3 regions of the Ensifer sp. R-19 genome follow, and region 2 is predicted to be linked to each of the others. Evidence: riboswitches for the same ligand, from Rfam matches in the RefSeq annotation. Region 2 holds a riboswitch; each other region holds the start of a gene.

Region 1 (10,224 bases), 730 kb from region 2:
CGCAGCGGCGATGGTCCCTGCTGGTTCGTGCCGGGTCTGCCGCCGCTTGCCGCTGTCGGTTTCGATGACGGCTTTCTCGATCGGGCGCTCGAACGGGCGGGTTTTTCAACCATCCTGAAATCACTCGGCCATTGGCGCGGGCAGGATGCCGGTCACTACCAGGATGTCTTCGTTGCCGAACGCCGGGGTGCAAACGGATGAAGAAGCGCATTCTGGTCGCGGCGCACAATCATCCGGCGCTCCATCCGGGCGGTACGGAGATTTTCGCGCACGACCTCTTCCGCGCCTATCAACGCGCCGGCAATGAAGTACTCTTCCTCGGCGCTACCAACCAGACCCATAGGCAGGTGCGCCCAGGCACGAGCTTCCAGGCGATTGGCTCTGAGGGCGACGAGGTGCTGTTGTGGTCTGGTCATTTCGATCGCTTCTTCATGAGCCAGATCGACCTCTATGGCGTCGTTCCTGATCTGACCGAGCTTTTGCGCGATTTCCAGCCGGACGTGGTCCACATTCACCACCTGCTGCTGCTCGGCGCCGAGTTTCCGCACATCGTGCGCCGGACCTTGCCCGAATGTCGCATCGTCATGACGCTGCATGACTACTATCCGCTTTGCCACCATGACGGACTGATGGTGCGAACCAGCGGCAAGGAGCTTTGCCACAAGTCAACGCCCGACCGCTGCCACGCCTGCTTCAAGGATATCCCGCTCGACCGCTTCGTGCTTCGCGAGCACCATCTTAAAGCCCTGTTGCGCACGGTGGACCGTTTCGTATCGCCGAGCCAGTTCTTGAGACAACGATACATCGACTGGGGGCTCTACGGGGAGCAGATCGATGTCATCGCGAATGGCTTGCCACGGCGGGACCTTCCGACGCGGAAGGATCGGCAGGAAAACGACCGGCCGATCTTCGGTTATTTCGGCAACCTCAATCCCTGGAAGGGCACCACCGTGCTGCTTGAGGCCGCGCGACAACTGATCGACGAGGGCCTGCGCTTCGAGCTCAGGGTGCACGGCGGCGCACCGTTCCAGAGCGATGGTTTCAAGGACGAGATCGCCCGCCTGTTCAAAAAGACCGCCCCCACCGTCCAGCAGCGCGGCGCCTACCGGCGCGACGACATTGCCGACCTCATCGCTGCGGTCGATTGCACCATCGTGCCGTCGATCTGGTGGGAGAATGCGCCACTCGTCATTGGCGAAGCGCAATCCCAGCGCAAACCCGTGATCGCGAGCAACATTGGCGGCATGGCCGAAATGGTTCAGGACGGCGTGAGCGGCCTGACCGTTACGCCCAACGACCCGCGGGCGCTTGCCGCCGCCATGCGCCGCATCGCGGAAAACCCGGATCTCAGGCGGCGCCTTTCGGCGAACGCCCGCAAACCCGATGATATCGACGCCACTGCCCGCCGCTATCTCACGCTCATCGATAAGATAGAGCCGGCACGAACCGCCGCGGCCTAGAGGAATGACCATGTCTGTAGCAGCCGACAAACCGGATGTCGCACCGGAACAAAACAATGCAAAGCCCTTGAAGGGCCGGGTGGACGCGATCGACCAGGGCCGCGTTTTCGGTTGGGCATTCGATCCTGAGACGCCAGAGAAACGGCTCGCCATTCGCGTGCTGCTCGATGGCAAGGTGATCGCCGAGGCACTGGCCGATCGCAACCGATCCGATCTCAAGCGCAACGGGATCGGCGATGGCAACCATGCCTTCGAGATAGCCCTGCCTGAAACGGCGAGCGCCCGCGCGGCCGAACTGGTTGTCATGGCCTCGACGGAAAAAGGCGGCGAATTGCCGCTTCGCGTTCCCAAACCCGACGAACAGGCTGCCGAAGCCCTGATCGCCGCTCCACTGGCAAAGGTCCTCGACAAGCTCGACGTGTTGATGGCGGCACAGCGTCAACTCCAGGTCTCGCAACGCTCGGCCATCCGCCAGAAGCTCGACGATGGCGAGGAAGGCGAAGCTGCGGGCCTTGCAGCAGTCAGTGACGACGTTGCTAGCCTGCGTACAGAAATCACCCAACGATTGACCGATCTCGACGTGCACCTGATGCGTCTCGATGGGGTTGTGGCTGGTATGGAAAAGAGCCTCAATGCCTTGAAGCAACGCTCGAACGGAGACTTGAAGCCAGCATTTCTGCTTCTCTTCGTGCTTGCGGGCTTTACCGCAGGTGCGATCCTGACGCTTCTCCTGCGGACCTGAGGGGCGCATCATGCCCAATCAGGAGCTTTCCCTTTCGCCGAACCCGGCACCGCTTGCCCGGATCATGCGCAGCGGACGGATTGTGGTGTGCCCGATCGACGAAGCCTTGCTGCTGGTCATCGGCGCCGGCGGCCCGATGGCCGATCAGCTGCCGGTCGAGATCGACGAAGATCCCGCGACCCAGGCGATCGCTGCCATCATCGGCTGGCGGCTTTCCACTCCACAGGCCACCGCCACCCATGGTTTCGCCGCGCTCATCCCGGTCGATCACGCGCGTGGCATGCCGGCAACGCTGCGCTTCGGAAGGGAAGGTAGCGGCAAACGTTACGTCGTTGCGCCCCGCACCGTGTCGACAGGTGACGTCGCCGCGATGCTGAAAGAGCTCGCCGGCCCGCAGGTCGTTCACGTGCTTGGCCGCCTGGTGGACGTGTTGATGAAGCCGCCGCTCGACCCACGGAAGCTGACAGCGATCACAGCCCTCCTCAAGGCGGGAACCGCGAAAGACGGCTACATAGAACTGCTCGGTGAGAGCCACGATGATGCGATCGCGCTCAAGGGTTGGGCGCATGACATTGCTGCCGGCGTTAGCCGGATCATCATCCGGGCCGAAAACGCATCGGTCGCCGAGTGCAGCATCGCGGTTTTCCCGCGCAACGACGCACCGGAAGATGCGGTCGGCTTTCTGGGCCTCCTGTCTGCGGATGATCTGCCGCGGGCGCGTGACATCCAGGGCATTTTCTATCGTGGCCGTGGCGCCTGGCGCTATGCACCGGTCCACGAGCGAAAGTTCGTTGCTGGCCCCCTTGAAACGCCAGGTCATCTTCGCGCGATGCTGCTCCAAAGCCAGAGCTCGCCGCAGGTGCTGTTGCGCCTGCGCGAAGCAGCCAACGGCTTTGACGGTACAGAAACGATCTCAAGTCTCCCCGTTCCGGTCCGGCTCGGTGTCGACGCAGTCTATCAGGGCGATGAAGGCGCCTTCCTGATCTCGGGCTGGATGCTTGATCCGGACGATCATGTGCAAAGCGTTCGGCTGCGTCGGGGGCGCGCTGAAGCGCGTCTTGATGGCGCCTGGACCCGCACGGAGCGGCTAGACGTCGAAGATGCCTTCGTGGACCGCCCGGAATTCAAGGGCGCGATATCCGGACATCGCCGTTCGCACGGTTTCATCGCTTTCGCGGATGGCCTCGTCGGCGATCCGGCAGCACCCCTTCACCTCGAAATCACCCTTCGCGATTCTCGCCGCGCCTATATGCCGCTTCACCCGACACGGCTGTCGGCAAGGCATTCGGCGCTGCGGCTGCTGAACGCTATCGATCCGACCAGTTGGGCCTTGCCCGATATCGTCGATCGCCAGGTCGTTCCGTTCATCACTGCGGCTCGCGCTGATGCTCCGACCATCGAGACCGTTATCGACATTGGCCGCTTCGGTGAGGCTGTGGGGGCGGCAATCCTTGTCGCCGTGGGAGAGGCCGAGGAGGATTTCGCCGCGCTGTTGGGGCTTCTGGCACTCGATCCACATACGCGGCAGGCGCCGATCGTGCTCGTCCTGCAATCGGAACAGTTTCGCCGGCGCGCCGCCGGCATCCGGCGACTTGCGGAATTCTATCACTTGCCGCTGCGCCTTTTGTCCGTCGAAGGTTCAGTCGATGCCAGCGACCTGGCGCGGACTGCGGCGCAGGCCGTCGACAATGAGACCGTCATTCTGCTGTCTGCCTCCCTTACGCCGGCCAATCCCGGTTGGTACCAGACGCTCGTTGCGAACTATGAGACAAAAAGCGGAAGCATCATCTCGCCGACCCTTGCCTATGAGGATCATTCGATCCGCTGGGCCGGCAGTTCGTCGCTCGATCGTGCGGACCATCTGCAGTCGAGCCGTTATGCCGGTTATCCGGTCGGCGCTGTGAACCGCCTGAAGCTGACGCGGGTGGCGACCGCGTCGCTCGAGTGCTGCATCATGCCCCGCAAGGCGCTTCTCGACGATACCGGCCCTTCGCCGGCTTATCTCGGTGCGTCTCTCAATGGGCTGGATCTTGCCTTGAGGCTGAGCCGCAGGGGCTACGAATCCTATTGGCTGCCCGCCTTGCAGATGCTCGGGTCGGATGAGGCGTTCGGTGCCGTTTCGGCAGCCACGGCCAGGTACGTGGAGCGTGTCGATCAGACGCTCTTTCGTGGCCGCTGGATGCAGACCGTCGAGCCAGACACCACGACCCACAATGAGGTTTCGGCATGAGTGACAAACTCCGCGTGCTGGTCGTCTCGCACGGCCACCCGACCCATTCATTGGGCGGCGCCGAGATCGCCTCCCATGGTTTGCACAAGGCATTGAACGGCCTGCCGGGGATTGAATCGATCTACCTCGCCCGCGTCGGCAATCCCGTGCCGCGCCACGGCGCATCGGCGCTGATGAGCCTTCGCCTGGCGATGGACGAAGTGCTCTACCATGCCGAGGACTTTGATCATTTCTTCCTGTCCAACGGCGATACCGACGCGATCCGTCGCGACCTCTTGCGCTTTGTGGGAGACATCAAGCCCGACATCGTCCACTTCCACCATATCATCGGCTTCGGGCTGGAAGCGCTCTATGCGGTGCGCGATGCTCTGCCGAAAGCGCGCATCGTCGTGACCTTCCACGAGTACCTGCCGATCTGTCACAACCACGGGCAAATGGTGAAGCGGCCCTCGGGTCAGCTTTGCAATGGCGCTTCGCCAATCAGCTGCCATACGTGCTTTCCCGAAATCCCGGTTTCGCGTTTCGTACGCCGCGAGCAGTTCGTGCGGGGCATGCTGAACCTTGCCGACGCCTTCATCGCCCCGAGTGCCTTTCTCGCTAATCGCTATGTCGAGTGGGGCATCGCTGCCGACAAGATCTTCGTGATCGAAAACGGCATCGTCCTGGGTGAAAAGACGCCGGCGCGTGAATTGCCGGCGCCGACGGCACGTCGCAATCGTTTTGCCTATTTCGGGCAGATGACCCCCTTCAAGGGCGTTCACGTGCTGATCGACTCGGTATCGCGCGTGCCCGACGATATCTGGGGTGACGATTCCACGCTGATGATCTTCGGCGGCAACCTCGAGCGTCAGCCGGCCGAGTATCAGGACCGGGTCGCGAAACTGATCGAAGACGCTGGCCGCCGCGTCCGCTTTTACGGCTCCTACCAGAACCAGGACATGCCCAGGCTGATGCGTTCCGTCGACTGGGTTGTGATGCCTTCTGTCTGGTGGGAAAACTCGCCGATCGTGATCCAGGAGGCCCTCCACCATGGGAGGCCGATCATTTGCTCCGACATCGGCGGCATGGCCGAGAAGGTTCGCGATCGGCTGGACGGCTATCATTTCCGCTCCGGCAGCGCGCAAGATCTTGCTGATCGACTGATCGATGTGCTGAGCACGCCAAGGTCATGGGACAACCTCAAGGCAACCCTCAGGCGCCCGATGAGCCATGTCGACTGCGGCCGCGAACATATCGCGCTTTATCGGAAACTGCTCAAGGAGGAACAGTCGGTTCACCCGAGCGCCGCTGTGGCCTGAACCGAAAAGCGCTCCGTCCCGGCACTCACCTCGCATTTACAAGCGGCCGACTTCCCGACTCGACGGACATTCCATTGCTTATCGGGCAATGGAATGTCCTGTTTTTTTAAACGTCCACTTGAATGGTGGAACCGGCGCCAAGCGCCGGAATGGAATTAATCACCGCTCGGGCCCCACCACTGATGGAAGTGATGAACCGGTCCCCGCCCCTGCCCGATTTTGAGCGCCGATGAAGCAACAAGCGCCTCATGCAGATAGGTCTTGGCGGCGACAACCGCCTCCTCGAGGGTGCGGCGACGGGCGAGACCAGCCGCGATCGCGGCAGATAGCGTGCAGCCAGTTCCATGATCGTTCCTTGTCTCGACCCGGGGTCGCGACAAGCGCAGGGAGGTATCCCCGTTGAAGAGGATATCGACAGCTTCGTCGCCCTTGGCATGCCCGCCTTTCATGAGCACGGCGCGCGCACCAAGCTTCAGCAGCATCTGCGCCTGGCGGCCCATCTCTGTCTCATTCTCGGCAACGCTGCACCCCGTCATCAGTGCCGCTTCGGGCAGGTTCGGCGTCACGATAAGCCCAAGCGGCAGCAGCTCCCCCTTGAGCATCGCGATCGCATCCGGACGCAACAAAATGTCACCTGAAGTGGCAACCATCACCGGATCGATGACCGCCAAATGCCCGTATTGCTTCAGGCCGGACGCGATCGCCGCAATCGTCTCCTGACGGGACACCATGCCGACCTTCACCGCGCCAACGGCGAGATCCGAAAACAAAGCATCGATCTGAGCTGTAACGACAGCCGGAGAGATATCCTCAACGGCCGTCACACCTCTGGTGTTTTGCGCGGTGACGGCCGTGATGACGGTGGCACCATAGACGCCGAGCGCCGAAAACGTCTTCAGATCCGCCTGGATGCCGGCCCCCCCACCGGAATCCGAACCAGCAATAGTAACGGCGATGGCAGTCATGCCTGGCTCCGCTGAAATGTGGAAGCGGGTCCAAATATGGCAAACGCGGTCTCAAGCCACCGGCTCAAGCACGCGCAAACTGAGGTGGGTCTTCCATGCAACCTCGAAGAATCCGACAGATTGAGCCGATGGGTCGGTCGTCCCGCCCCCAGGAGTTCTTCGTCGCTACATTCTAAACGGCGTATTGGCACCAACGATCTCCCGAAACCAAAATCACGGAGATCCAGATGAACGGCGAAGACGCGGGGTGCCAGAGAGGCCCTTGCCGTTCCTACGCCGGTATGATCCGGATCAGGTTCAAGGGTCTGGCTCACCGCCATCTCAGCACTGTCAGGTGCGCCCCTCGGCAGGCATGAATGCTATGGGAGCGTGACAGGGGATGTCAATTGCTTGAGTTTAGCAGGCCCGTATATGCGTCGGCTCGACGCGGAAGACGGAGGACCTGAAAGGAAACAACCAGCAAAAAGGCCCCTTTTGCCTCGAAAGCATAAGGAGCCTTCCGTCTGAGCGTTCGACTTCACAGACCTTGGCAGACTATCCACCTGAAGGCCGTTAAGGCAAGGGGATTTCGAACGCGAGCCTATGCAATCCCGGGCGGCGGGCCTTCCACGCATAACGATAGATGTTAGGCGCCTCATCGCATCATATCACCGCAATGCTTTGAGAATTGCACTTGCTCGGTCCAAGGCGGCTTCCGCTGCACGCGGTTCGAGTGTGACAGACAGAATATCGCGGTGTGCCATTGCGAGCACGACCTGCAACACTTCATCAGGCCAGCAGAACGAGGTGCCATCCGTTGGGGCCGCGATCGCCGGCTAGCCAATACTTTGCCGTTCGGCCACTCGCGCCTGTCCAGCGCATGATCGTCTTTATCGCACGGCCTCCCCCACCCAATTCGTGACGCAGCGCCGCCGCAACGGCGGCAAAGTAATCGTCTCTAGCGGCGCGCGCTGATGCTAGAACCATTGTGCCCGTATTCAGAACCATACTGCCCACCTCCCCAGTCTATACTCCGGCATTCTGACCTCAATTCACACGTGATATACCGGCACGTCATGGTTATCGGTTGGACTGAGAACGGCGACGAACAACCGCCCTCGGACGAGCAACCCAAGGTTCGCGCGGCGATCTACGTTCGGATGTCGACCGAGCATCAGAAGTACTCGACCGACAACCAGATCGCCGCCATCGAGCGCTGCCCGCCAAGCGTCGCTTCGAAATCGCGTGGACATACGCCGACGAAGGAAAAAGCGCCAGATATCTTGGCAGAGTTCCAAAAGATCTCGGAGCTTCGGAAGGCAGCTTAGGAAACCGGTCCCTGCATGTTGCTGAACGGCTGCAGGAAATTTCTGACCGCAATGTTCTATTTAGCTGTCCGCTTAGTGCACTGGTTCTCTCGCTTGATGCAAGCTATCTCCGCCGTCGAGCATTCGGCAACGCCGTTGACGATCGCGCAATGCGAGCACTGGTCGGTGAACTCCAGGCAATCCGGATTGGCCTTGATGAAGTCCTGCAGACTAACATTCTCAGTCTGTCGCGGCTCAGGAATGATATCTGCAACGGGCATATCCGCCGCGTAAGCGCTCGCCACTCCCGCCATGGCAATCGCGAGGCAAACCGCGTCACGGAAGCTGAAATGGCTCATCCATTTGGTCCTCCTGAAGGCAAATCCGGACGCGGCGCAAACGGCTCTCCGTCGGGAATTGCGCAATTTCTGAGAGTGCCATCACAACAACCGTTGAGCAAGCGACCTTCCGGCGCTGCCCTCACCCCAACTCGTTGCGGATCGTCCGCATGAACACCCGTGCGCCCATGCCGATCAGCTCGTCAGGAAAATCATAGTCCGGATTGTGCAGCCGCGCGTGGTTCTCGCCGGCGCCAAGGAAGAACATCGCCGCGGGCGCCACCCGCCCGAAGAGCCCGAAATCCTCCGAGCCCTTCATCGGCAACACGCCCTCGCCGTGATCGTGGCTGACGCCCTCCTCGTCCATGGCGCGTTCCAGCGCGATGACTGCCGCTTCCGCATTGCTGCATTGGTGGAACACGTCCTCATAGCCGATCGTAACCTTCAGCCCCGCAGCCTCCGTCTCCTTGGCAACCAGCGCCTCGGCGCGGGCCACGAGATCGGCCATGCGTTCGTCGGTCAGCGTCCGCAGCGTCGCCCAGATCTCGGCATAACCGGGGCTGATGCCGAAGGCCGCCTCGCCGAGGCGGGCATGCGTCACCGTCACCAGCGTATAATCCTCGTCGAGCGGCCCGTTGTTGCCGAGCGCCGTCAGGCCGGAAAGCAGCGCGGCAACAGCGAAAGTCGGCGCAATGCCGTCCTCCGGCGTCGAGGCATGCGCCGTCTTGCCGGACAGCGAAATGCGCATACCGCGCGAAGCGCAATTGACCGGACCGGTGCGCAGCGCCGCATGGCCAAAGCTTAATCCCGGAAAGTTGTGCAGCGAGTACACGAGGTCCGGCTTGATCGCCGCAAATTTCGGATCGGCGAGCACGGCCGATGCACCCGCGCCGTTCTCCTCCGCCGGCTGGAACATCAGGATCGCGCGGCCCTTCACCGGCCGCTCGCGCCCCAATCCCTTGGCGAGCGCCATCAGGATTGTCATGTGCCCGTCATGGCCGCAGAGATGCCCCTTGCCCGTGATCTCCGAGCGATGTCCGATCTCCGAAATCTCCTCGATCGGCAGCCCGTCTAGCTCGGCCCGCACCATGATGGTTGGCCCCGGCTCCCGGCCTTCATAGATCGCCGCCACCCCATGCCCGCCAAGACCTGATATCACCGCATCCGGCTTCGTCTCGACCAACGCCGCAACGATCGTTTCCGCCGTCTCCCGCTCCTCGCCTGAGACCTCCGGTCGCCGGTGCAGTTCGCGCCGAAACGCCACGAGCGCCTGAAGTTCACTGTCAATCAGAAACATTATGGTACTCCACGAAAACTCCGCGCACTCGCCGAAGCCCCCGCGTCTTGGAGCTGGATCACGGCTCTCTCCATCAGCCTGGACGCGTCGGAAGCCTCACGTTAGACCACCTCGGCGCTTCAATGGAAAGCCTAGAGCGGCGAGCGATACCAACCATATGATCGCGAACCGATTTGATGCAACGGACCTTGTTGTTTCTCCAGCACGACCAGCGGCGGACCGACCGAGCTATTGAGAACAGAGACGCGATAGCTTGTTGCCCTTTCCGGCCCTGCTTTGTGAGAAACGCCATATCCGTTCACCACGCGCGTTTCGTCATCTGGGCGACAACCCTTGGCTCCTGGTTTGCCGTAAAGACGCTGTCTGCTTCAACGCGACGGACACTCGTTCATGGGCAGCAACTTGCTGTATTGTCCGCAACAGACTCCAGACCGCCCGCAGATCTTCCCTTTGGGCCGCGGTCATCCCAGCTGCGACCTCTTTGAAAACCGATCCATTGGCATCTTTCGCCGCAATTACCAGAAAAGTGCGCTCACCAAACCTCTCGGTCACGGCCTTCGAGAACCGTTCAAGCTCGGCTCTCACCTTGCTGTCGGCATGCACAACGT
Region 2 (10,224 bases):
AGCGCGTCTTCGGGATTGCCCGGCCCGCCGATTTGCTCGCGGATACGTTCGGCGCAATAACAGCTGCGCCAGGCCGTCTGTTCGAGCTCATCCGGGGACGGTGCCCGCCAGCCGGCAATCAGGCTGTCGCCGGCGAAACTCAAGACCGTGCCGCCATGCTCCTCGATATGGGTGATGAGCTCGCCCATGAAGGCGTTCAGAAGCAGGCTGACGCGTTCGGCGCCGGCAGCGCGGTCGCTTTCGGACCATTTGGCGGTCAAACGCGTAAAGCCGGAGATGTCGGCGAAAAGCAGCGAGCCGAGGAAGTCTTCCCGTACGGGGGCAGCCGATTCCGTTGCTGCCGGGGAGGACCATTGGACCAGGGCTCCGGACAGGTAACGTTGGAACTCATATTTGCCGGCGCCACCAACCACGCAAAATTCTCCCCAAGATTTTAGAGTAACACGCCTCCTGTCTGACTGAAAGTCGACTCACGCTGATCTACGGGACCCCAGTAACGGCAAGTAAATATCTGTTTCGCGCGGCTTTCGGACGGAGTAATGTTTGCCCGATTGTTCGAGGGGGTCTCGCAACAGGAGGGGACAATGGAGGTCGACTGGGCTGGTCCGGTTGCCGCCGTGACGCGCCGCGATGTCTTGCGGCTGGTTTCGGCGGGCGTGCTTGCAAATGTGCTTTCCGGATGCCGGCATCTGCCTTTGCCCGGCGCCTGCAGTCTCAGTCATCCGATCATCGACGTCCATTGCCATTTCTTCAACGCGGCGGATGTGCCGGTGGATGGCCTGGTTCGCTACGTGGCGCTGCGGGAGAAGATGCCGGAGAAAAGGCTCTCCGCGAACGCTGAGGAGGCGAAGGGGCTGGAAAATGCCCTGGTGGTCTTTCTCGTGACAGCGCTTGGCGATGTCGCGCCCAAAGCCAAACATGAACTTGCTGTTCTGAAAAAAGGCGCTCGGCGCCTTTCCGACGCCGAGCTCGCGCGGCGCAAGGACGAGCAATTGCGCGTCGCGGTAAGGGATCTGATCGCGCGCGCAGGCGAGCAACGATCGACGTTTTCGAGGCGCAGTCTTGGCGAATCCCCTGACTATGACGGTTTGCTGCGCCAGCTCGGCGGAACTCCCGATCTGCCCCAGACATTCCAGCGGCGTTCGGGCGGCGGCGTGAGTGAAGCGGATGTCGATACCGTCGCCACCGCCGCAAAGGCGCACGACCAGATCGGAACCTATCTTTCCTTCGTCCGGCTGATGCAGGACTACCGGGAAAACCTGGCGGAAGCCTATGTCAAGATCTTCGCTTCCAAATGTCGGCTCTCTCTGATCACGCCGAGCATCCTGGACTTCGATAAATCGCTTCACGGGACATCATCGCCACAGCGCGACCAGATCGACGTCATGGACGAGGTCCAGCAGATCGTCACCAGGAAGCACGGCATCCGCATGCACAGCTTCGTCGGCTTCGATCCGCATCGGGAAGCGCAAAGGCCGGGTTCATCGCTGGCAAACGTCCAGTACGCGATCATGGAAAAGGGCTTCATCGGTGTCAAAATCTACCCGCCGATGGGCTTCAAGGCATGGGGCAATGCGGATCCGGCGATCGATGGCGCGCTGAAGCGGCTCTACGCCTGGTGTCGCGACAACGATGTGCCGATCATGGCCCATGCGGAAAACAGCATCGGGGCCGGCTGCGGCTACGGCAATCTTGCAAGCCCCGCCTATTGGAAGAAGCTGCTCGACACGAACCAGTACGATAAGCTGCGGATCAATCTCGCGCATTTCGGCGCCTTCGATGAAATCCTGCGCCCGGGGGCGCCGACAGGCGTGATGGTCTCCTGTGCCCAGGACAAGTTTTCCGGGCCGCCGACCTGGGAAGAGATCATCGGCAGGACGATCGATCACGAGCGTCGCCCGAACCTGTTTGCGGATCTGAGCTATCTCAGCGAACTGGTCAGCAGCGACGACAAGAATCTTCACACGAAGATCCGGCAGCTGTTGGACGAATGGCTTGATGATTACGACCCGGACGCCCGCCATCTCATGTTCGGCACCGACTGGTCGATGATGGCGCTGGAGAAGGACTACAACGCCTATGTTTCGAGAATAGTCGAGCAACTGACGCTCGCCAGCGTCAGCGACGAGCACCAGCAGAATATCCTCTGGAGGAACGCTTCCCGCTTTCTCGGTCTCGACCGGCCCGGCAAAACGCGCGACCGGCTTACCGCCTATTGCGACAAGCACGGCCTGGGTTCGGCCTGGCTTTCAGAACTGGCGATTGCCTGAGGCAGAGCCACGGCGTCAGGTGATCCCGCTGTTTTCCTCGATCAGCGCCACGGCGCCGTGCGTGCAATCCACTCCCGCGTCCGCCCCTCTGGATCGGCATTCAGCGTGATATCGGTGACGACCGCGGCGCTGTCGGCGCCATGCTCGAAGACGCCGGCAATCCGGTCGATATTGAGGCCGCCGATCGCAACGAGCGGCAGCGGCGTGACGCGCTCCCGCCAGGCGGAGAGGCGCGGCAGCCCCTGCGGATCCCATTTCATCTGCTTGAGGATCGTCGGATAGATCGGTCCGAGCGCGACATAGTCGGGTTTGGCGGCAAGCGCCGTCTCCAGCTCCCTCTCGTCGTGGGTGCTGAGGCCGAGCTTCAGGCCGGAAGCGCGGATTGCGGCAAGATCCGCATCCGCGAGATCCTCCTGGCCGAGATGGACGAAATCGCAGCCTTCGTCGATTGCGAGGCGCCAGTAATCGTTGACGACGAGCTGGCACCCATGACGGTCACAGATCGCCTTGGCCGCGCGGATCTCATCGCGAAGCTCTGCTTCCGGACGGTCCTTGACGCGAAGCTGCACCAGTTTCACGCCGAGCGGCACCAGCCGCCCGATCCATTGGGCACTATCGACGATGAGGTAGAAGGGGTCGAGTTTCACGCGAACACCGCCTTTCCGATGACGGGCGTGGAGGGAACGGCAAAATCGCGCGGTTCGAGCATGCCCGCCTCGAAGGCATCGCGTCCGGCGTCGATTGCTCGGGCGAAGGCGGAGGCCATGAGGGCCGGTTTCGTTGCCCCGGCGACGGCGGTGTTGAGCAGAACCGCGTCGAAGCCGAGTTCCATCACTGTCGTTGCGTGTGAGGGCCGGCCGATGCCGGCATCGACGATCAGCGGCATATCCGGAAAATGGGCCCGCATGGCGCGCAGCGCCGGGATGTTCTGTGGCCCCATGGCGCTGCCGATCGGCGCGCACCAGGGCATCAGCACCTTGCATCCGGCCTCGACGAGGTGCTCGCCGACCACGAGGTCGTCGGTCGTGTAGGGGAAGACCTCGAAGCCTTCGGCGCAAAGAATGCGTGCTGCTTCGACCAGCCCGAAGACATCGGGCTGAAGCGTATCCTGATGGCCGATGACTTCGAGCTTGATCCAGTTGGTGCCGAAGACCTCGCGCGCCATCTTGGCGGTCAGCACCGCCTCCGACACCGAGTGGCAGCCGGCGGTGTTGGGCAGCACGTGCACGCCGAGCGACCGGATCAGGTCGAAGAAAGCGCCGCCCTGACGGCCGCCGGCGGTTTCGCGGCGCAGCGAAACCGTGACAATCTCGGTCGCCGACGACCGAACCGCGTCTTCGAGCGCGGCAGGCGAGGGGTAGCGGGCGGTGCCCAGAAGCAGGCGGGAACGCAGTTCCTGTCCATAAAGCGTCAGCATGTCTCAGCCTCCTTTCATCGGCGAGAGAATTTCGATCCGGTCGCGATCGCTGAGGGAATGGGCCGAGCGGTCGGCTCGGTGCACCAGCTCGCCGTTGACGGCGGTGGCAAGCCAATCCCCTTCGAAGTCGAGTGCGGCCAGGAGTTCGGCAAGGGTCGTGACTGTGAGTTCGTGATCCTCGCCGTTGACGGTCAATTTCATGCGGCGTCTCCCTTCAGGTTCTGGGCAAGGGCAAGGTTCGCCGCTTCCTCGGCCAGGGCCGGTGAAAGCAGGAAGCCGTGGCGATAGAGCCCGTTGAGCGTGATGGTGTTTCCGGCGCGCATGACGCGCGGCAGATTGTCGGCAAAGGCCGGCCGGACGCCGGTGCCGGTTTCGAGAAGGCGCGCCTCACCGAAGGCGGGGTGAAGCGCATAGGCTGCGTTCAGCAACTCCATCAGCGAACGGGCGGCGATCGGACCGCCGTCGTCGGTTTCGATCATGGTCGCGCCGCACATGAACAGACCATTGCCGCGCGGTACGATGTAGAGCGGGATGCGCGGGTGGATGAGACGGACTGGCCGCGACAATTCCACTTCACCGGTCTGCAGATAGAGCATCTCGCCGCGCACGCCTCGCAGACCGGTGGTGCCGCCGATTCTTGCGCCGCCGCTACAGTCGGCGATCAGATCGCTGTCGCTGCTATTATCCGCCTCGCCGATGAAGGCGACGCTGTGCTCGACGAGCTTTTGCCGCAGCAAGACAAGCGCCCGGCGCGGGTCGAGATGCGCCTCGCCGGGGAAGAACAACGCCTCTCGGAAGCGACCGGCAAGCGCCGGCTCCAGCCTCGCGATCGCTTCTCCGTCGAGCCATTCGAAGCCGGACGTGCGCGAAGCGAAGCGTTTGAGTTCGCCGACGTCTCGCGGCGGAGCGACGACGAGGGTGCCGTTGCGTGACACTTCGCCCGGAAGCGCGCGGTCCCACCAGTCGATGGCGCCGATGCCGCGCGTCAGCACCGTTTCCTCGGCGCTCTCGCGTTCGCACCAGGGCGCCAGCATGCCGCCGGCAAACCACGACGCCGCCCCGCGGAAGTCTGGCTGCCGCTCGGCAACGGCCACCCCGACGCCACGGCCGATCAGCTCATGTGCCAAGGTCAGCCCGACGACGCCGGCGCCTTTGATCAGGATGCGCATGGTCAATGCGCCCAGCTGCGGCGAGCCGAACGTCGGTCTGAAGGAAGCAGAATCGCGATGAAGATACGCATTGCCGAGGCTCCATTGTTGGAGACCCAGTTCGGACCGGAAGAGAGGGAAGGACGCCTTGCCGAGATCTGCTCGCGCGAACGCGAATGCGGCAGCGATGTCTGCACCGTCCCTACGCCAGTATGAACTGGATCAGGTTCAACGGGTCACTGCGCCGCGGAAACCGCCTAGCAGAATCTCAGCCCCTTGTCGGGACACCCCTGGTGAATGCTTCAAACTGAGCGGCTGGATCGGATTTTGTCAAGGGCTGCCGGTGTGTACCTCGTGCGCAAAAAATTATCTATAAAAAGTGGAAGGACATGTGTTCTTGAGGCTCGCTGGTGTCGGTAGCGGGCATCGGTCGAGAGATCTACGGCTAGTGCAAGGCGCAAGGTCCCGAAAATCCGGGCATCTGGCCGTTGCTGTCATCGCCATCAGCTGATGCCGCCGAAAGTCGCGGTATTTGCCCTTCTGGTTGCACCAGTTGAAGCACGCAAAGGCACGCTGTGATTGAATTGTTAGAGTAAACTCTCCTTCTGGATGGTTGCTCGATGCAGTGTCCGTGAAAATTATAGATAATAATGCATTCTATCTATTTTGCTCTGCCGCAAACAGGGAAGTGAACGAACATGCTGGATACAAACAGTTCGACCGAGCCGACCTCCGGAGCCACCAAATCCGCCAAAACCGGTTGGATTCTGGCCGACGCACAAAAAATCTATAATTTGCCATTCAACGACCTTCTGTATCGTGCGCAGTCCGTTCACCGCGCCCAGTTCGACCCCAATGCCATCCAGATGAGCCGCCTGCTCTCGATCAAGACCGGCGGTTGTGCCGAAGACTGCGGCTATTGCAGCCAGTCGGCGCACTACCCGACGGGGCTGAAAGCGTCGAAACTGATGGAAGTCGAACGGGTTCTTGCGGAAGCACGGAAAGCGAGGGACGGCGGCGCGACGCGCTATTGCATGGGCGCCGCCTGGCGCAGCCCGAAGGAGCGCGACATGGAGGCGATCGTCGCCATGGTCCGGGGCGTGCGGTCGCTCGGCATGGAGACCTGCATGACGCTTGGCATGCTGACGCCGGAACAATCCGGGCGGCTCGCAGATGCTGGGCTCGATTACTACAACCACAATGTCGATACGTCGGAGCGCTTCTACGGCGAGATCATCACCACCCGCAGCTTTGCCGACCGGCTGGAAACGTTGGCGAACGTCCGCGATGCCGGCATCAAGGTCTGTGCCGGCGGTATTCTCGGCATGGGCGAGACGGCTGACGATCGGATATCGATGCTGGTGACGCTTGCCAATCTGCCGGTGCCCCCAGAAAGCGTGCCGATCAACATGCTGATTCCGATCCCGGGCTCGAAGCTTGCCGATGCGGCGCCGGTCGATCCGATCGATTTCGTTCGCACCATCGCCCTGGCGCGCATCCTGATGCCGCAGTCGCATGTCCGCCTTTCGGCCGGCCGCACCGATATGAGCGACGAGATGCAGGCGCTCTGTTTCTTTGCCGGCGCCAATTCGATCTTCGTCGGCGAGACGTTGCTGACCGCCGACAATCCCGGCGAGGACCACGACGCGGCACTCTTCCGTCGCCTGGGACTGAAACCGATGGCATCAGCGGCAAAACAGGACGCGGCCGAATGAGCGTGAGCCTCTTCGCTCGCCAGGAGAAGACGCTTTCTGGCCTCGAACGCAAAGGGCGTCGGCGCGAGCTTGTCGCGGTTGGTGGCGTTGACTTCACCTCCAACGACTATCTGGCGCTCGCCGGATCGCCGCGTCTGAAGGCCGCAATTGGCTCAGCGATCGACCGCGGCGTGCCGGTCGGATCTGGCGGTTCGCGGCTGTTGCGCGGCAACCACAGGGAACATGAGGCGCTGGAGGCGGAGGCGGCCGCCTTCTTTGGCGTGGAGCGAACGCTGTTCTTCGGCAGCGGCTATGCGGCCAATGCCGCCTTGTTTTCGACGCTGCCGCAGCGCGACGATATTATCGTCCACGATGCCCTGATCCATGCGAGTGCCCATGAGGGTATCGCCGCAAGCAGGGCCGGTGCGATCGCGGTCAAGCATAGCGACGTTGACGCCTTTGCCGATGCGATCGGTGCGTGGCGCAAGCGCGGCGGCATGGGACATCCGTGGATTGCCGTCGAAAGCCTCTATTCGATGGACGGCGACCGGGCGCCGCTTGCAGACCTCGCCGCGCTCGCCGATCGGCATGATGGATTTCTGGTGGTCGACGAAGCGCATGCGACCGGCGTCTTCGGGCCAGATGGCCGCGGTTTGACGGCCGAATTGGACGGCAGGGAAAATCTCGTCGTGCTGCATACCTGCGGCAAGGCGCTCGGCGTTTCCGGCGCCCTCGTTGGCGCAAACGCCGTGCTTTGCGACTATCTCGTCAACCGTGCTCGCAACTTCATCTATGCGACGGCGCCTTCGCCGCTCATTGCCGCCGCCGTCCGCGAGGCTCTTGTGACGCTCGTGGATGAGCCTCGGCGGCGGGCGGAGTTCGATGATCTCAGGACCTTCGCCAATCGCGTGTTCACCGAAACCCTCGGCATCGAAGGCAGCGGCTCGCAGATCCTTCCAGTCCCGGTCGGCGACAACGGTCGCGCCGTGAGGATTGCCGCGCGGATGCGCGCCGAGGGTTTCGATATCAGGGCGATCCGTCCACCGACCGTTCCCGAGGGGACGGCGCGGCTCCGGATCGCGATCACGTTGAATGTCGACCGGCCGATGATCGCGCGCATGTTGGAGCGCTTGAAGGTGGCGATGGTCGAGGAACGGCCATGAGGCCCCGTTTCGTCATCACCGGCACGGATACCGGCATCGGCAAGACGATATTCTCCGCAGCGCTGACCGACGCGCTTTCCGGTTGCTACTGGAAGCCGGTGCAGTCGGGGCTCGATGAAGAAACCGACAGCGAGGCTGTAGCGCGGCTCGGTCGGATCCCGCCCGACTGCATCCTGCCTGAGACCTATCGGCTGAGGACACCGGCTTCGCCACATCTGTCGGCGCGGATCGATGGTGTGTCGATCCGGCCTGAACATCTCTTGCCGCCCAAGGTCGACCGCCCGCTCGTCATCGAGGGGGCAGGCGGGCTCCTGGTGCCTCTCACCGAGCGGAGCGTATTTGCCGATGTGTTCGCGCGCTGGCAAATCCCGGTCATTCTCTGCGCCCGCACGGGGCTCGGCACGATCAATCACACCTTGCTGTCGCTCGAGGCGCTCCGGCGCCGTGCGATCCCGGTCCTGGGTGTCGCCTTCATCGGCGACGAGCAGGCGGACAGCGAGGCGATCATCGCGGAACTCGGGGAGGTTCGACGGCTTGGACGGCTGCCGCTGCTTGACCCGTTGACGCCGGAACGGCTGCGGCAGGCGTTTCGCGAAAATTTCGACGTCGACGATTTGCTGGAGGTGCCGGCATGAGAAACTCCACCGTCTGGTATCCCTTCACCCAACATGCACTGGAGCCGGCGATGCGACGCGTCGTCCGGACCGAGGGCGCCTATCTCATCGACGAAAACGGGGCGGCGATCCTCGATGCGATTTCGTCCTGGTGGGTCATCACCCACGGCCACCGGGATCCCGCCATCATGGAAGCGATCCGCGCCGCCTCGCAAACCTACGATCAGCTTATCTTCGCCGAATATACGCATGCGCCGGCGGAGAACCTGGCGCGCGGGCTGATCGAGATCGCGCCACCCGGGCTCGCCCATGTGTTCTATTCCGACAGCGGCTCGACCGCGGTCGAAGTCGCGCTGAAGATGGCACTTGGTTTCTTCCACAATCTCGGCCGGCCGCGGAACCGCATCTGTGTGCTCGAACACGGCTATCATGGCGATACGATCGGCACGATGTCCGCGGGAGAAAGGGGCGTCTTCAATGCGCCTTACGCACCGTTGCTCTTTGCCGTCGATCGGCTGACGTTTCCGGAGCCGGCTCAAGAGCAGGCGACGCTTGATGCCTTCGAGGCGGCCTGTGCCACCGGCGAGGTCGCGGCCCTGTTGATCGAACCACTGCTCCTCGGTGCAGGCGGCATGAAAACCTACCCGGCTTCCGTGCTTGCCGAGTTGAAACGGATTGCCGAACGGCACGGCAGCCTGTTGATCGCCGACGAGGTGATGACCGGATGGGGACGAACGGGCAGTCTGTTTGCCTGCGACCAGGCCGGCATCACGCCCGATATTCTTTGCACCTCGAAGGGACTGACCGGTGGCGCGCTGCCCTTGGCGGCGACACTCTGCACGGCCGAGATCTTTGAGGCGCATCTCTCGACAGATCGACGCAAGACGTTCTTTCATTCCAGTTCCTATACGGCCAATCCTATCGCCTGCGCGGCAGCGCTCGCCAATCTCGCCGTCTGGAAAGAAGAGCCTGTGCGAGAACGTATCGACGCGTTGACGGAGCAGCAGCGTCGGCATGTCGCTCGGTTTGCAGGCGACACCCGGTTCAGCGATACGCGCCAGCTTGGAACGATTGCTGCCCTTGATCTCAAGGTTCCGGCTGGCGGCTATCTCTCCGAGATCGGCCCGCGGCTCAGGGCCTTCTTCCGCGAGCGGCGATTGCTGATCCGCCCGCTCGGCAATGTCATTTATCTGATGCCACCCTATTGCGTGACCGCCGATGAGCTCGACCGGGCCTATGGCGCGATCGACGAGGCGGCATCGCTTTTCGCGGCAGGGCGGCTGTGAGCGCCGCACGGTCATCTCGCGTTGTCGGTTTCGGCCATGCCGTGCCGGCACGGCGTGTTGCCAATGCCGAGATCGAAACAAAGCTCGGTCTCGAGCCCGGCTGGATCGAGCGTCGTACCGGCATTCGCGAGCGGCGTTGGGTCGAGGATGGCGAGACTTTGACGGGACTTGCGTCGAGCGCCGGCGCGGCGGCGCTCGAGGATGCCGGCATGCCGCGGGGCGATGTCGCCCTGACCCTGTTGGCGACCTCCACGCCCGATCATCTCCTGCCGCCTTCCGCACCTTTGCTCGCCCACCGGCTCGGGCTCACCCGTTCCGGAGCGATCGATCTGGCCGGTGCGTGCTCGGGTTTTCTCTATGCGCTGACGCTTGCCGACGGCTTCGTCCGTTCGCAGGGAAAACCGGTATTGGTGGTGGCGGCCAACATTCTGAGCCGGCGCATCAATCCGGCGGAAAGAGCAAGCGCCGTTCTCTTTGCCGACGCGGCGGGTGCGGTCGTCGTTGCGCCTTCCGATGATCCGCAGACCGGTTTGCTTGGCGTTGATCTTGCCGCCGACGGCAGCCGCTACGACCTGATCTCCATCGCCGCCGGCGGCAGCAGCCAGCCGTTCTCGCCGGGCCTGCAGCCCCAG
Region 3 (10,224 bases), on a different replicon from region 2:
AGAAATAGTTGCCCCGTGGTATCACGGCAACGGATGCGCGAATATTCGCGCTCCCGGCCGGATATTTCGCGCGTCGCACGGCGCCGCGGTCAAATTGTGGCGATCGGCTGAGGGCGAGGAGAAACCGGCCCCACCGTCACGCGTTGCCAAGAAAGCGGTCGATTGCCGCATTGTCGCGCCGCTCCAGGAAGCGGTCGAGCGTATCGTGTGCAATGATACGCCCCTGGTCGAGAAAAAGCACGCTATCGGCCAACGCCTTCACGTCTTCGGGATGGTGCGTGATCATCAGAATGGTGTTGCCTTCTTCCGCGTGCAGTTCGCCAAGAAGCGTGCGCATGCCGGTGCGCATCCCGGGGTCGAGGGCCGCAAATGGTTCATCCAGCAAGAGCAGGGGGCGGTGCCGCACAAGTGCGCGGGCGAGCGCGACCCGCTGGCGTTCGCCGCCGGAAAGCGTAGGCGGCAGCCTTCGTCCGAAGCCTTCAAGCCCAACGCGGCGAAGCGCGTCCTCGATCCTCTTCCGATCTTCGTCCGTCAGGCGAAGTGCCGGGTCGATACCGAGGCCGACATTGGTCGCGACATCGAGATGGGCGAAGAGATTGTTGTCCTGGAAGATCATCGAGACCGGACGCTCCGAAGGTGCCTGGTTGGCAGCGTTCTGGCCGAGGACACGGATCTCGCCGTGGTCGGCATCTTCAAAGCCTGCGATGAGGTGAAAGAGCGTCGACTTGCCGGAACCGGAGGCGCCGGCAACGGCGACGATGCCGCCGGCAGCGATAGTGCAATCGAAGTGCAGCGTGGTCGTTTCGAAACGAATCTCGACATTGCGCAGTTCTATGGCAGCGTTGGGCTCGGTCATGCTTTGCGTCCTTCCCGCCGGCGGACGTCTTCCGTTGTGCCGAGGATGGTGAAGATCAGGCAGAGAAGCCCGAGGAAGAGGGCGAGGCCGGCCGCATCGGCGGTGCGGTAGCTGCCCATGCGGCTATAGAGCAGCCAGGGAAGCGTCACCATGTCCTGCGAGCCGAACAGGGCGACGGCGCCGAGATCGCCGAGCGATAGCGCCATGGCGAAGGAGAACGCCATCAGCAGTGGCCTTCGGAGCGCCGGAAGGTCGATCCATCGCAGGCGATGAAAACCGCGGATGCCGAGGCTCGCGGTCAGCCGCTCGGAACGCGCCGCGTGCGTCGCCATGGCCGGCGCCAGGATGCGGTGGACGAAAGGAAGCGCCATCAGGGCGTTGATTGCCACGACGATGGCAGGCGCAAAGCGCGCGACATCGCCGAAGGGGCGAAGGAGCAGAAACCAGCCGGCGCCGAGCACGACAGGCGGCACCAGCAGGATCAGCGAGGTACTGGCGCCGATCGCACCGGCAAGGCCGTGTGCCGGCGCGCCCGCATGGCGTGGCGCGGTGACCGTCGCCGCGGCGCGGATCATCACGGCCGCCATGGCGACGGAGGCGAGTGCCGAGGCGAGCGCGATCGCCGCACTCGTCATCAGTGCCCGGTGCACGCTCGGATCGCGCGCGAGCTTCAGAAGATCGGCCTGCAGGCCGGAGACGACCACCGCAATCAACGGGGCGATGAGAAAGAGCAATGCCAGGATGATCCAGGCGCCATCGTTGAACAGCGCCGCTGTGGTTGTGCCATCGAAGCGTCGAACGGTTCGGCCGCCGGTCATGCCCTCTTCCGGATCCGTTGCCAGACGTCTGAGGATGAGAAGCAGGACGCCGGTCATGGCGATCTGCAGGCCGGACAGCGCGATGGCGCGTGGCGGATCGAAATCGAAGCGCAGCGCCTGATAGATCGCGACCTCGATGGTGCTGGCAGCGGGCCCGCCGCCAAGCGTCAGCACGAGCGTGAAGCTGGTGGCGCAGAGCATGAAGACGAGGCCGGCCGCGCCTGGCAACAGGCCGCGCAGGACGGGCCATTCGATGAAGCGGAAGAGCGCTCGGGAGGGCATGCCGAGATTGGCAGCGCTGCGCCAGTATTCGGCGGGAATGCGCTCGAGGCCGGCCAGGAACAGGCGCGCCGCAAGCGGCATGTTGAAGAAGACATGGGCAAGCAGGATGCCGAACAGGCCATAGATGCTGATCGGTTGCTCGAGGCCGAGCCAGCGCAGGCCGGAATTGAGGAAGCCCTGGCGTCCCCAGATCTCGATCAGCCCGAGTGCGCCGACGAGAACGGGCAGGCCGAGCGGCAGCGCCATCAGCCGCAACAGCCAGATCCGGCCGAAGAAACGCGGCCGCCGCGCCAGCGCCCGCGCCACCGGTATCGCGAAGAGCACGGACAGCAGAGTGGAAAGGCTTGCCTGCAGCAGCGTGAAGCGGGTGACGCGCCAGATATAGGCGTCGAACAGAGTGCCTTCGTCCGTGCCGCCGGTTTGGGCGAGCAAGGCGGCGATCGCCAGGCCGACGAAGAGCAGGAAGGCGCCGAGGCAAATCGCCCCGGCGACAACAGTCATGCGGTTTTCGCGAAGTGCGAACAATCCGGCCTCAGTTCTTGCTCATGGCAGCAAGCCACTCGTCGATCCAGGCCTTGCGGTTCTTCGCGACCTCTTCCGATGGCAGCAGGAAGGTCTTCTCCGGGTTGACCAGCTTGTTGAAGGCGTCCGGCAGCGGCTCCTTGGTTGCTGCGACCGGCATCATCCAGTTGGTTGTCGGAATGATCGACTGGAATTCCGGACCGGTCATGAACGCGAGGAACTGCTTTGCCAGTTCCGGCTCCTTGGCACTCTTGGTCATGCCGGCGACTTCGATCTGGATGTAGTGACCTTCCGAGAAGGTGGCCGCCTGGTAGCGCTCGGTGTTCTCAGCGACCATGTGGTAGGCGGGCGAGGTGGTGTAGGAGAGCACCATCGGCGCTTCGCCCTTGGTGAAGAGGCCATAGGCTTCCGACCAGCCGGGGGTGACGGTCAGAACACGGTCCTTGAGCTTCGCCCAGGCAGCACCCGCCTCGTCGCCATAGACCGCCTTGACCCAAAGCAGCAATCCGAGGCCCGGCGTCGAGGTGCGCGGGTCCTCGATGACGATCTTCTGCGACGCGTCGCCTTCGACCAGTTCCTTGAGGCTCTTCGGCGGTGTCTTCAGGGTCTCGGTGTCGTAGACGACGGCGAAATGGCCGTAGTCATAGGGCAGGAAGGTGTCGTCGGAGAAGTTGCCGGGCACCTTCAGGTCCTTCGCTTCGATGCCATGCGGTGCGAAGAAGCCCGTTGCCTTTGCTTCCGCCACGAGGTTGGTGTCGAGACCGAGCACGATGTCGGCCTTCGAGGCAGCACCCTCGAGCTTTAGGCGCGTCAAGAGTTCGACGCCATCGGCAACACCGACATAGTTGACCTTGCATTCGCAGGTCTTTTCGAAGGCTTCCGCCACCTTGGCGCCCGGCCCCCATTCGGTGATGAAGCTTTCATAGGTGTAGACGGTCAGCGTCTTGTCGGCAGCGGCGGCATAACCGGTGAAAACAAGGCTTGCGCTTGCGGCCAGCGCTAGCCGGCTAAGTATTTTGAGCTGTGATGAATTGGACATGCGAAGCACCTCTCCCAAAGTTCGTTGTTGCACGGGAAAAGGGCGTATCGGTGCGATCGCGTCTAATCCCTCCGCCGGTATGAGCCGGATCAGGTTCCGCGGGTTGGCGTTTTGACGCCTCTCAGCCTCCGGCCGCCATGCGGTCGGGAGGCACCCCGTTAGAGCGGCAAGAGATTTACCGCTGCGGCGGCTTCATGGCAAGCGGTGTTTGGAATGGGCGACGCATGGGGCGAGCCCATTTTCTGTCGGGCGTTTTCGCCAACCGGCAACTGCGCTATGACACCATCACGCTTGGCCGCAAGGAGGAAATCCCATGCCAGATATGCTAGTTCGCCTTTATGCCCTTCCGGCAGAGCCCCAGTCGCGGCTTGGTTCAGGCATCAGCATCCGTCGCGCCATGGCGCCGGAACGCCGTCTGGTGGTCTCCTGGATCGAAAAGACGTTTGGCGCCGGCTGGGCAGGCGAAGCGGAAGCTGCCTTCTCCTCGACCCCGACACGCATGCACGTCGCGGTGCACGACGAAAAGATCGTCGGCTTTGCCTGCCACGACGTGACAGCGCTCGGCTTCTTCGGCCCAACCGGCGTCGATGAAGGTATGCGTGGGCAGGGCATCGGCGAGGCGCTGCTGCTTGCAAGCCTGACGGCGATGCGCGAGGCGGGCTACGGCTATGCGGTCATCGGTGGCGTCGGCCCGGCGAAGTTCTACGAGCGCGTGGCCGGCGCGATCGAAATTCCCGATTCAACACCCGGGATCTATGCCGGCATGCTATTCCCGGAACCGGTGCCGGAAGGACACTGACGGCTTCGGCAAATTGCTGCGATCGCAGCGGTTTGCGGTTTTCTTCGTTTTCCTTCCGCGATCCTTTGCGCTATGGGCATTGCCATGGCTCGATCGACCTTCACCATATTGCTTGGCGGCGCCCTCTCGGTGACCAGCCGGCTGACAGAGCAGCTCAGCGGCAGCCGCTTCGTTGCCGCTGACGGCGGCATGCGCCATGCCCGCTTGCTCGGCGTCGTGCCGGATGTCTGGGTCGGCGATTTCGATTCGACCGAAGACGCCCTGCTGTCCGAGTTCGCCTCCGTTCCACGCGAGCCCTACCCGGCGGCAAAGGCTGCGACGGATGGCGAGATCGCGGTCGAGGCTGCGTTGTCCCGCGGCGCTGATCGGCTGATCTTTGCCGGCGCGCTTGGCGGCAGCCGCAGCGACCATGCCTTCCTGCACCTGCTGCAGGCCGCAGCGCTTGCCGAGCGCGGGCTTTCGGTGCTGATGACCTCGGGCGAGGAAGAAGCCTACCCGCTGCTGGCAGGCACGCTCGATCTCGACCTGCCGAAAGGTTGTCTCTTTTCCGTGCTGGGATTGACCGAGCTGACCGGCCTTTCGATCGTCAATGCGCGCTATCCGCTTGACGATTTCACCCTGCCGTTCGGATCGTCCCGAACCGTTTCCAACGTCGCGGAGGGTCCCCTTCGCTTCAGCCTCAAGAGCGGACGCGCCATCGTGCTTGCCCGCCCCTATGATCTTTCCGGAGCCTGAGCCTTGGCGCCCCCAATTCTGAAACTCGACGATATCTTCTTGACCTTCGGCGGCGCGCCGCTGCTTGCCGGTGCCAATCTGCAAGTGGAACCGGGCGATCGCATCTGCCTTGTCGGGCGCAATGGCTCGGGCAAGTCGACCTTGATGAAGATCGCCGCGGGCCTTTCAGAGGCACAGTCGGGCGAGGTGTTCCGCCATCCCTCAGCGACCATCCGCTATCTCCACCAGGCGCCGGATTTCGACGGCTACGACACGGTGCAGGCCTATGCCGAAGCCGGCCTCGGACCGAGCGACGATCCCTATCGCGTCGCCTACCTGCTGCAGCATCTGGGCCTGACCGGCGAAGAAGACCCGACGCGCCTTTCGGGCGGTGAGGCGCGCCGTGCCGCACTGGCGCGCGTCATGGCGCCGGAACCTGACATCTTGCTGCTTGACGAACCGACCAACCATCTCGACCTGCCGACGATCGAATGGCTGGAAGAGGAGCTTACCCGCAGCCGTTCGGCGCTGGTGTTGATCTCGCACGACCGGCGCTTCCTGGAGAAGGTCTCGACGGCGACCGTTTGGCTCGACCGTGGCCAGTCGCGCCGGCTCGATCGCGGCTTTGGCCATTTCGAAGCCTGGCGCGACGAGGTGCTGGAGGCCGAGGAACTGGAGCAGCACAAGCTCGGCAAGGCGATCGAGCGCGAGGAGCACTGGCTGCGCTACGGCGTGACGGCGCGGCGCAAGCGCAACATGCGCCGCCTCGGCGAGTTGCAGACCATGCGCGCGGTCTATCGCGGCCACAAGGGGCCTCAAGGCACCGTGCAGGCAACGGCAGCTGACGCCAAGGAGTCCGGCAAGCTGGTGATCGAGGCCGAAAAGGTCAGCAAGGCCTATGGTGACCGCACCATCGTCGCGCCCTTCTCGATCCGCGTCCATCGCGGTGACCGCATCGGTCTCGTCGGTCCGAACGGTGCCGGCAAGACGACGCTCCTCAAGATGTTGACCGGTCAGATCGAGCCGGACACAGGCACGGTCAAGCTCGGCACCAACCTCGAAATGGCGACGCTCGACCAGAAGCGCGAAGACCTCAACCTGGACGACACGCTGGCCCATTACCTGACCGACGGGCGCGGCGACAACCTGCTTGTCAACGGTGAGCAGCGCCACGTTACCGGCTACATGAAGGATTTCCTGTTCCAGCCGGAACAGGCGCGCACGCCGATCCGCGAGCTCTCGGGTGGCGAGCGCGCTCGGCTGATGCTGGCGCGCATTCTTTCGCGGGCGACCAATCTTCTGATCCTCGACGAGCCGACCAACGACCTCGACATCGAGACGCTGGACCTGTTGCAGGAGATCGTCGCCGGCTTTGCCGGAACGGTCATTCTCGTCAGCCACGACCGTGACTTTCTCGATCGCACCGTCACCTCGACGATCGCGCCGGCAAACCCGGAGGAGCCGGATGGCCGCTGGATCGAATATGCTGGCGGCTATTCCGACATGATGGCGCAGCGCAAGGGCGCGATTGAAGAAAAGCGCAAGGCAGAGAAGGCGGAAAAGGCCAAAGCCGACGCCGCTGCACCCTCCGCCGATGCGCCGAAGGCCGCCAAGGGCAAGCTTTCCTACAAGCAGAAATTCGCGCTCGAAAACCTGCCGAAGGAGATCGCCAAGGCAGAGGCCGAGGCCGCCAAGCGCGAAGAAAAGATGGCTGATCCCAAGCTTTTCACAAAAGATCCAAACGCCTTTGCGAAGCTCGCGCAGGAACTGGAGAAGCTACGTGCGGATCTCGCCCGCATGGAGGAGGAATGGCTGGAGCTCGAAATGCTGCGCGAGGAGCTCGAAGGCTAGCCGCAACCAGTGGCGCGTTGAACAGCGTCAGGAGATATGATAAGAAAAACTTATTATATCATTTGTGAATGATCCTGATGCCCTTCAAACTTGAATCCGAAACCATCGGAATGCTGCTCACGGACGTCTCGCGCCTTTTGCGCGGGGCTTTCGACCGCAAGGTCAATGCCATGGACCTGGGCATCACCCCCGGCGAGGCGCGCACGCTGATCCAGGTGGCGCTGAAAGAGGGCATCAAGCAGGCCGAGATCGCCACCCGCATGGGCATCGAGCCGATGACGCTTTCGGCCTATCTCGATCGGCTGGAGGCGATGGGCCTTGTTGCCCGCGTACCGGATCCGGCGGATCGCCGCGCCAAGAACGTCGCCATCACCGAGAAGGCCGGTCCGCTGCTCACCGAGCTGATGACGGGGCTCAGGGAGATGATGAACGCCTATACTGCCGGGCTCGACGAGGCGACGCGCGAGGTTCTCTGCGCCAATCTGCGCATCCTGCGCGACAACTTGCGTGAGCTTGACCCGTGCCTTGCCGGCAAGGAGACAGCGGAGAAGTCCGAGGACCAGCCTGGAGCCTCGCAATGACGCGTCGCATGAGCGAGCGGCGCACCAGCATCATCGGGGCGTTCCTGGTGGCGCTCGGGCCAGTTTCCATGGCGCTCTATACGCCGGCGATGCCGGAGCTGGTGCGGGCGTTTTCGTCGAGCGAAGCGGCGATCAAGATGACGCTGTCGCTCTATTTCGCCGGCTTCGCCTTTGCCCAGCTCGTTTCCGGCACGCTATCCGACGTCATCGGGCGCCGCCGCGCGACGCTGATCTTCATGGCGATCTATCTCGTCGGCAGCCTGATGTCTGCCTTTGCGCCGTCGGTTGCGGAGCTGCTTGCCGGGCGCCTGGTTCAGGGTATCGGTGCTTCCGTCGGTATGACGGTGGCGCGGGCGATCGTGCGGGACCAGTTCACCGGGACCGAAGCGGCGCGGATCATGAACATGATCGGCATGATGCTGGCGCTGGGGCCAGCCTTATCGCCGACGCTCGGCGGTCTGGCGCTCGGCCTTTTCGGCTGGCAGTCGATCTTCTTGCTGATGGTCGGCTTTGCCGCCATGGCTTGCATCACCGTGCAGTTCTTTATGGCCGAGACCGCGACGCCCGATCCGAGCAAGGGACACCTAAGGCCGATCTTGGCGGCCTATCGCAGGTTGGTGAGCGACAGCCGCTTCGTCTCCTCGACGCTCGTCATCGGCGGAGCTGTCGGCGCGCTCTATGCCTGGGCGACGATGCTGCCTTTTGTGCTGATCAACGAAGTCGGCCTGACGCCGACCGAGTTCGGTGTCGGCATGCTGATGCAGTCGGGGCTGTTCTTTTCGGGAACGGTGGTGGTACGGCTGCTGATGCGCCGGTTCACGCCGCAGGCGCTGGTACCGGCAGGCCTCGTCTTCATCGGTCTCGCCAGCCTGATCCTCGCCTACAGCATGCACGCGCTGTCGCCGAGCTTCCTTTCGGTCATGCTGCCGATCGGCGTCTATGCCTTCGGCATCGCCTTCGTCATGCCCTACATGATGACGGCGGCGATGGCGCCCTTTCCCGATATCGCCGGCACGGCATCCGCGATGATGGGCTTCGTCCAGATGGGCTCAGGCCTGCTCGGTGGCGCGATCGCCGCTGCGGTGGGGGTCCCGGTGCTGGCACTCGGCACGATCATTCCGAGCTTCGGCCTCGTCTCTATCCTCAGCTATGTCTGGTATCGCCGGACGGTTCGGCTGAAGCCGCTGGCGGCGGCCGTTGACCGCGAGGATCCGCTGCTGGAGGCGGCGGAGTAGCGGAAACAAAAAAGCCTCCGCGAACGGATCGCGGAGGCTTTGTCTTTCAGCGCTTACCGACTTAGCGGTTGCGCGCAGCCAGCGTGCGCAGGCGCAGCGCGTTGAGCTTGATGAAGCCGGCGGCATCCTTTTGGTCGTAGGCGCCCTGGTCGTCCTCGAAGGTGACGAGTTTGTCGGAATAGAGCGACTTGTCGCTTTCGCGGCCGATGGTCATAACGTTGCCCTTGTAGAGCTTCAGCGTCACTTCGCCCTCGACATGCTCCTGGCTCTTGTCGATTGCTGCCTGCAGCATTTCGCGCTCCGGCGAGAACCAGAAGCCGTAGTAGATCAGCTCGGCGTAACGCGGCATCAGCTCGTCCTTGAGGTGTGCGGCACCCCGGTCGAGCGTGATCGATTCGATCGCGCGGTGCGCGGCGAGCAGGATCGTGCCGCCGGGGGTCTCATAGACGCCGCGCGACTTCATGCCGACGAAGCGGTTCTCGACGAGATCGAGACGGCCGATGCCGTTGTCGCGGCCGTACTCGTTAAGCTTGGCAAGCAGAGAGGCGGGCGACAGGCGCACGCCGTTGATCGAGACGGCGTCACCACGCTCGAAGCCGATCTTGATGACGGTCGCCTGGTCCGGAGCGGCTTCCGGCGAGATCGTGCGCATATGCACGTATTCCGGGGCTTCCTGGGCCGGATCTTCGAGAACCTTGCCCTCGGAGGAGGAGTGCAGCAGGTTGGCGTCGACGGAGAACGGCGCCTCGCCCTTCTTGTCCTTGGCAACCGGGATCTGGTGCTTCTCGGCGAATTCGAGCAGGTCGGTGCGGCTTTTGAACGACCAGTCGCGCCAGGGAGCGATGATCTTGATATCCGGGTTCAGAGCATAGGCCGAAAGCTCGAAGCGAACCTGGTCATTGCCCTTGCCGGTGGCGCCATGGGCGATGGCGTCGGCACCGGTCTTCTTGGCGATGTCGATCAGGTGCTTGGAAATCAGCGGGCGTGCGATCGAGGTGCCGAGCAGGTAGACGCCTTCATAGACGGCATTTGCGCGGAACATCGGGAAGACGAAATCCTTGACGAATTCCTCGCGGACGTCCTCGATGTAGATCTCCTTGATGCCGAGCATTTCGGCCTTCTTGCGCGCCGGCTCGAGCTCTTCGCCTTGGCCGAGGTCAGCGGTGAAGGTGACGACTTCCGCGCCGAGTTCGGTCTGCAGCCACTTCAGGATAATCGAGGTGTCGAGACCGCCCGAATAGGCGAGAACGACCTTTTTCACGTCTTTATGCGATGCCATGGTTTCCGTCCGTCTGGTCTTGGGGAGGGCGGCGATGCCGCGTGCAAATCTGCGGCACTTTAGCCAGAACCTGCGGCGATACAAGCGCTAGAACGCGCCATGGCGCGAATCCGCTGGCAAAAGCGAAGGCGTGGCGTTAGAGGGGGCGATCTTGCCCCGAGGTGACTGACGATGGACTTCATTCCTGGCCTGCCGACCCTCGCCACCTTCGCCGCCGCAACGCTGCTTCTGGCGGCGACGCCCGGCCC

What was found. A riboswitch is a leader RNA that binds a small molecule or an ion and turns the genes downstream of it on or off. The one in region 2 is predicted to bind thiamine pyrophosphate.
Region 1: it holds a riboswitch for thiamine pyrophosphate, as region 2 does, so the genes downstream of both, thiD (bifunctional hydroxymethylpyrimidine kinase/phosphomethylpyrimidine kinase) here and thiO (glycine oxidase ThiO) in region 2, are expected to answer to the same signal.
Region 3: it holds a riboswitch for thiamine pyrophosphate, as region 2 does, so the genes downstream of both, thiB (thiamine ABC transporter substrate binding subunit) here and thiO (glycine oxidase ThiO) in region 2, are expected to answer to the same signal.

Annotation. Positions count from the first base shown of each region.
Region 1 covers NZ_CP184570.1:306,718-316,941, reverse strand. The annotation lists gene ACN9MO_RS20920 (class I SAM-dependent methyltransferase) at 1-201, shown strand, start outside; gene ACN9MO_RS20915 (glycosyltransferase family 4 protein) at 198-1,460, shown strand; gene ACN9MO_RS20910 (hypothetical protein) at 1,471-2,202, shown strand; gene ACN9MO_RS20905 (hypothetical protein) at 2,213-4,432, shown strand; gene ACN9MO_RS20900 (glycosyltransferase family 4 protein) at 4,429-5,730, shown strand; gene thiD (bifunctional hydroxymethylpyrimidine kinase/phosphomethylpyrimidine kinase) at 5,886-6,695, opposite strand; TPP riboswitch at 6,947-7,049, opposite strand; gene ACN9MO_RS20890 (hypothetical protein) at 8,059-8,340, opposite strand; gene ACN9MO_RS20885 (amidohydrolase) at 8,462-9,616, opposite strand; gene traA (Ti-type conjugative transfer relaxase TraA) at 9,932-10,224, opposite strand, start outside.
Region 2 covers NZ_CP184570.1:1,973,057-1,983,280, forward strand. The annotation lists gene ACN9MO_RS28310 (adenylate/guanylate cyclase domain-containing protein) at 1-413, opposite strand, end outside; gene ACN9MO_RS28315 (amidohydrolase family protein) at 585-2,270, shown strand; gene ACN9MO_RS28320 (thiamine phosphate synthase) at 2,312-2,917, opposite strand; gene ACN9MO_RS28325 (thiazole synthase) at 2,914-3,687, opposite strand; gene thiS (sulfur carrier protein ThiS) at 3,691-3,888, opposite strand; gene thiO (glycine oxidase ThiO) at 3,885-4,856, opposite strand; TPP riboswitch at 5,017-5,137, opposite strand; gene bioB (biotin synthase BioB) at 5,534-6,550, shown strand; gene ACN9MO_RS28345 (8-amino-7-oxononanoate synthase) at 6,547-7,692, shown strand; gene bioD (dethiobiotin synthase) at 7,689-8,327, shown strand; gene ACN9MO_RS28355 (adenosylmethionine--8-amino-7-oxononanoate transaminase) at 8,324-9,592, shown strand; gene ACN9MO_RS28360 (beta-ketoacyl-ACP synthase III) at 9,589-10,224, shown strand, end outside.
Region 3 covers NZ_CP184569.1:3,500,765-3,510,988, reverse strand. The annotation lists gene thiQ (thiamine ABC transporter ATP-binding protein) at 137-856, opposite strand; gene thiP (thiamine/thiamine pyrophosphate ABC transporter permease ThiP) at 853-2,457, opposite strand; gene thiB (thiamine ABC transporter substrate binding subunit) at 2,489-3,517, opposite strand; TPP riboswitch at 3,567-3,685, opposite strand; gene ACN9MO_RS17010 (GNAT family N-acetyltransferase) at 3,831-4,316, shown strand; gene ACN9MO_RS17005 (thiamine diphosphokinase) at 4,401-5,051, shown strand; gene ACN9MO_RS17000 (ABC-F family ATP-binding cassette domain-containing protein) at 5,055-6,881, shown strand; gene ACN9MO_RS16995 (MarR family winged helix-turn-helix transcriptional regulator) at 6,959-7,462, shown strand; gene ACN9MO_RS16990 (multidrug effflux MFS transporter) at 7,459-8,697, shown strand; gene ACN9MO_RS16985 (argininosuccinate synthase) at 8,759-9,976, opposite strand; gene ACN9MO_RS16980 (LysE family translocator) at 10,148-10,224, shown strand, end outside.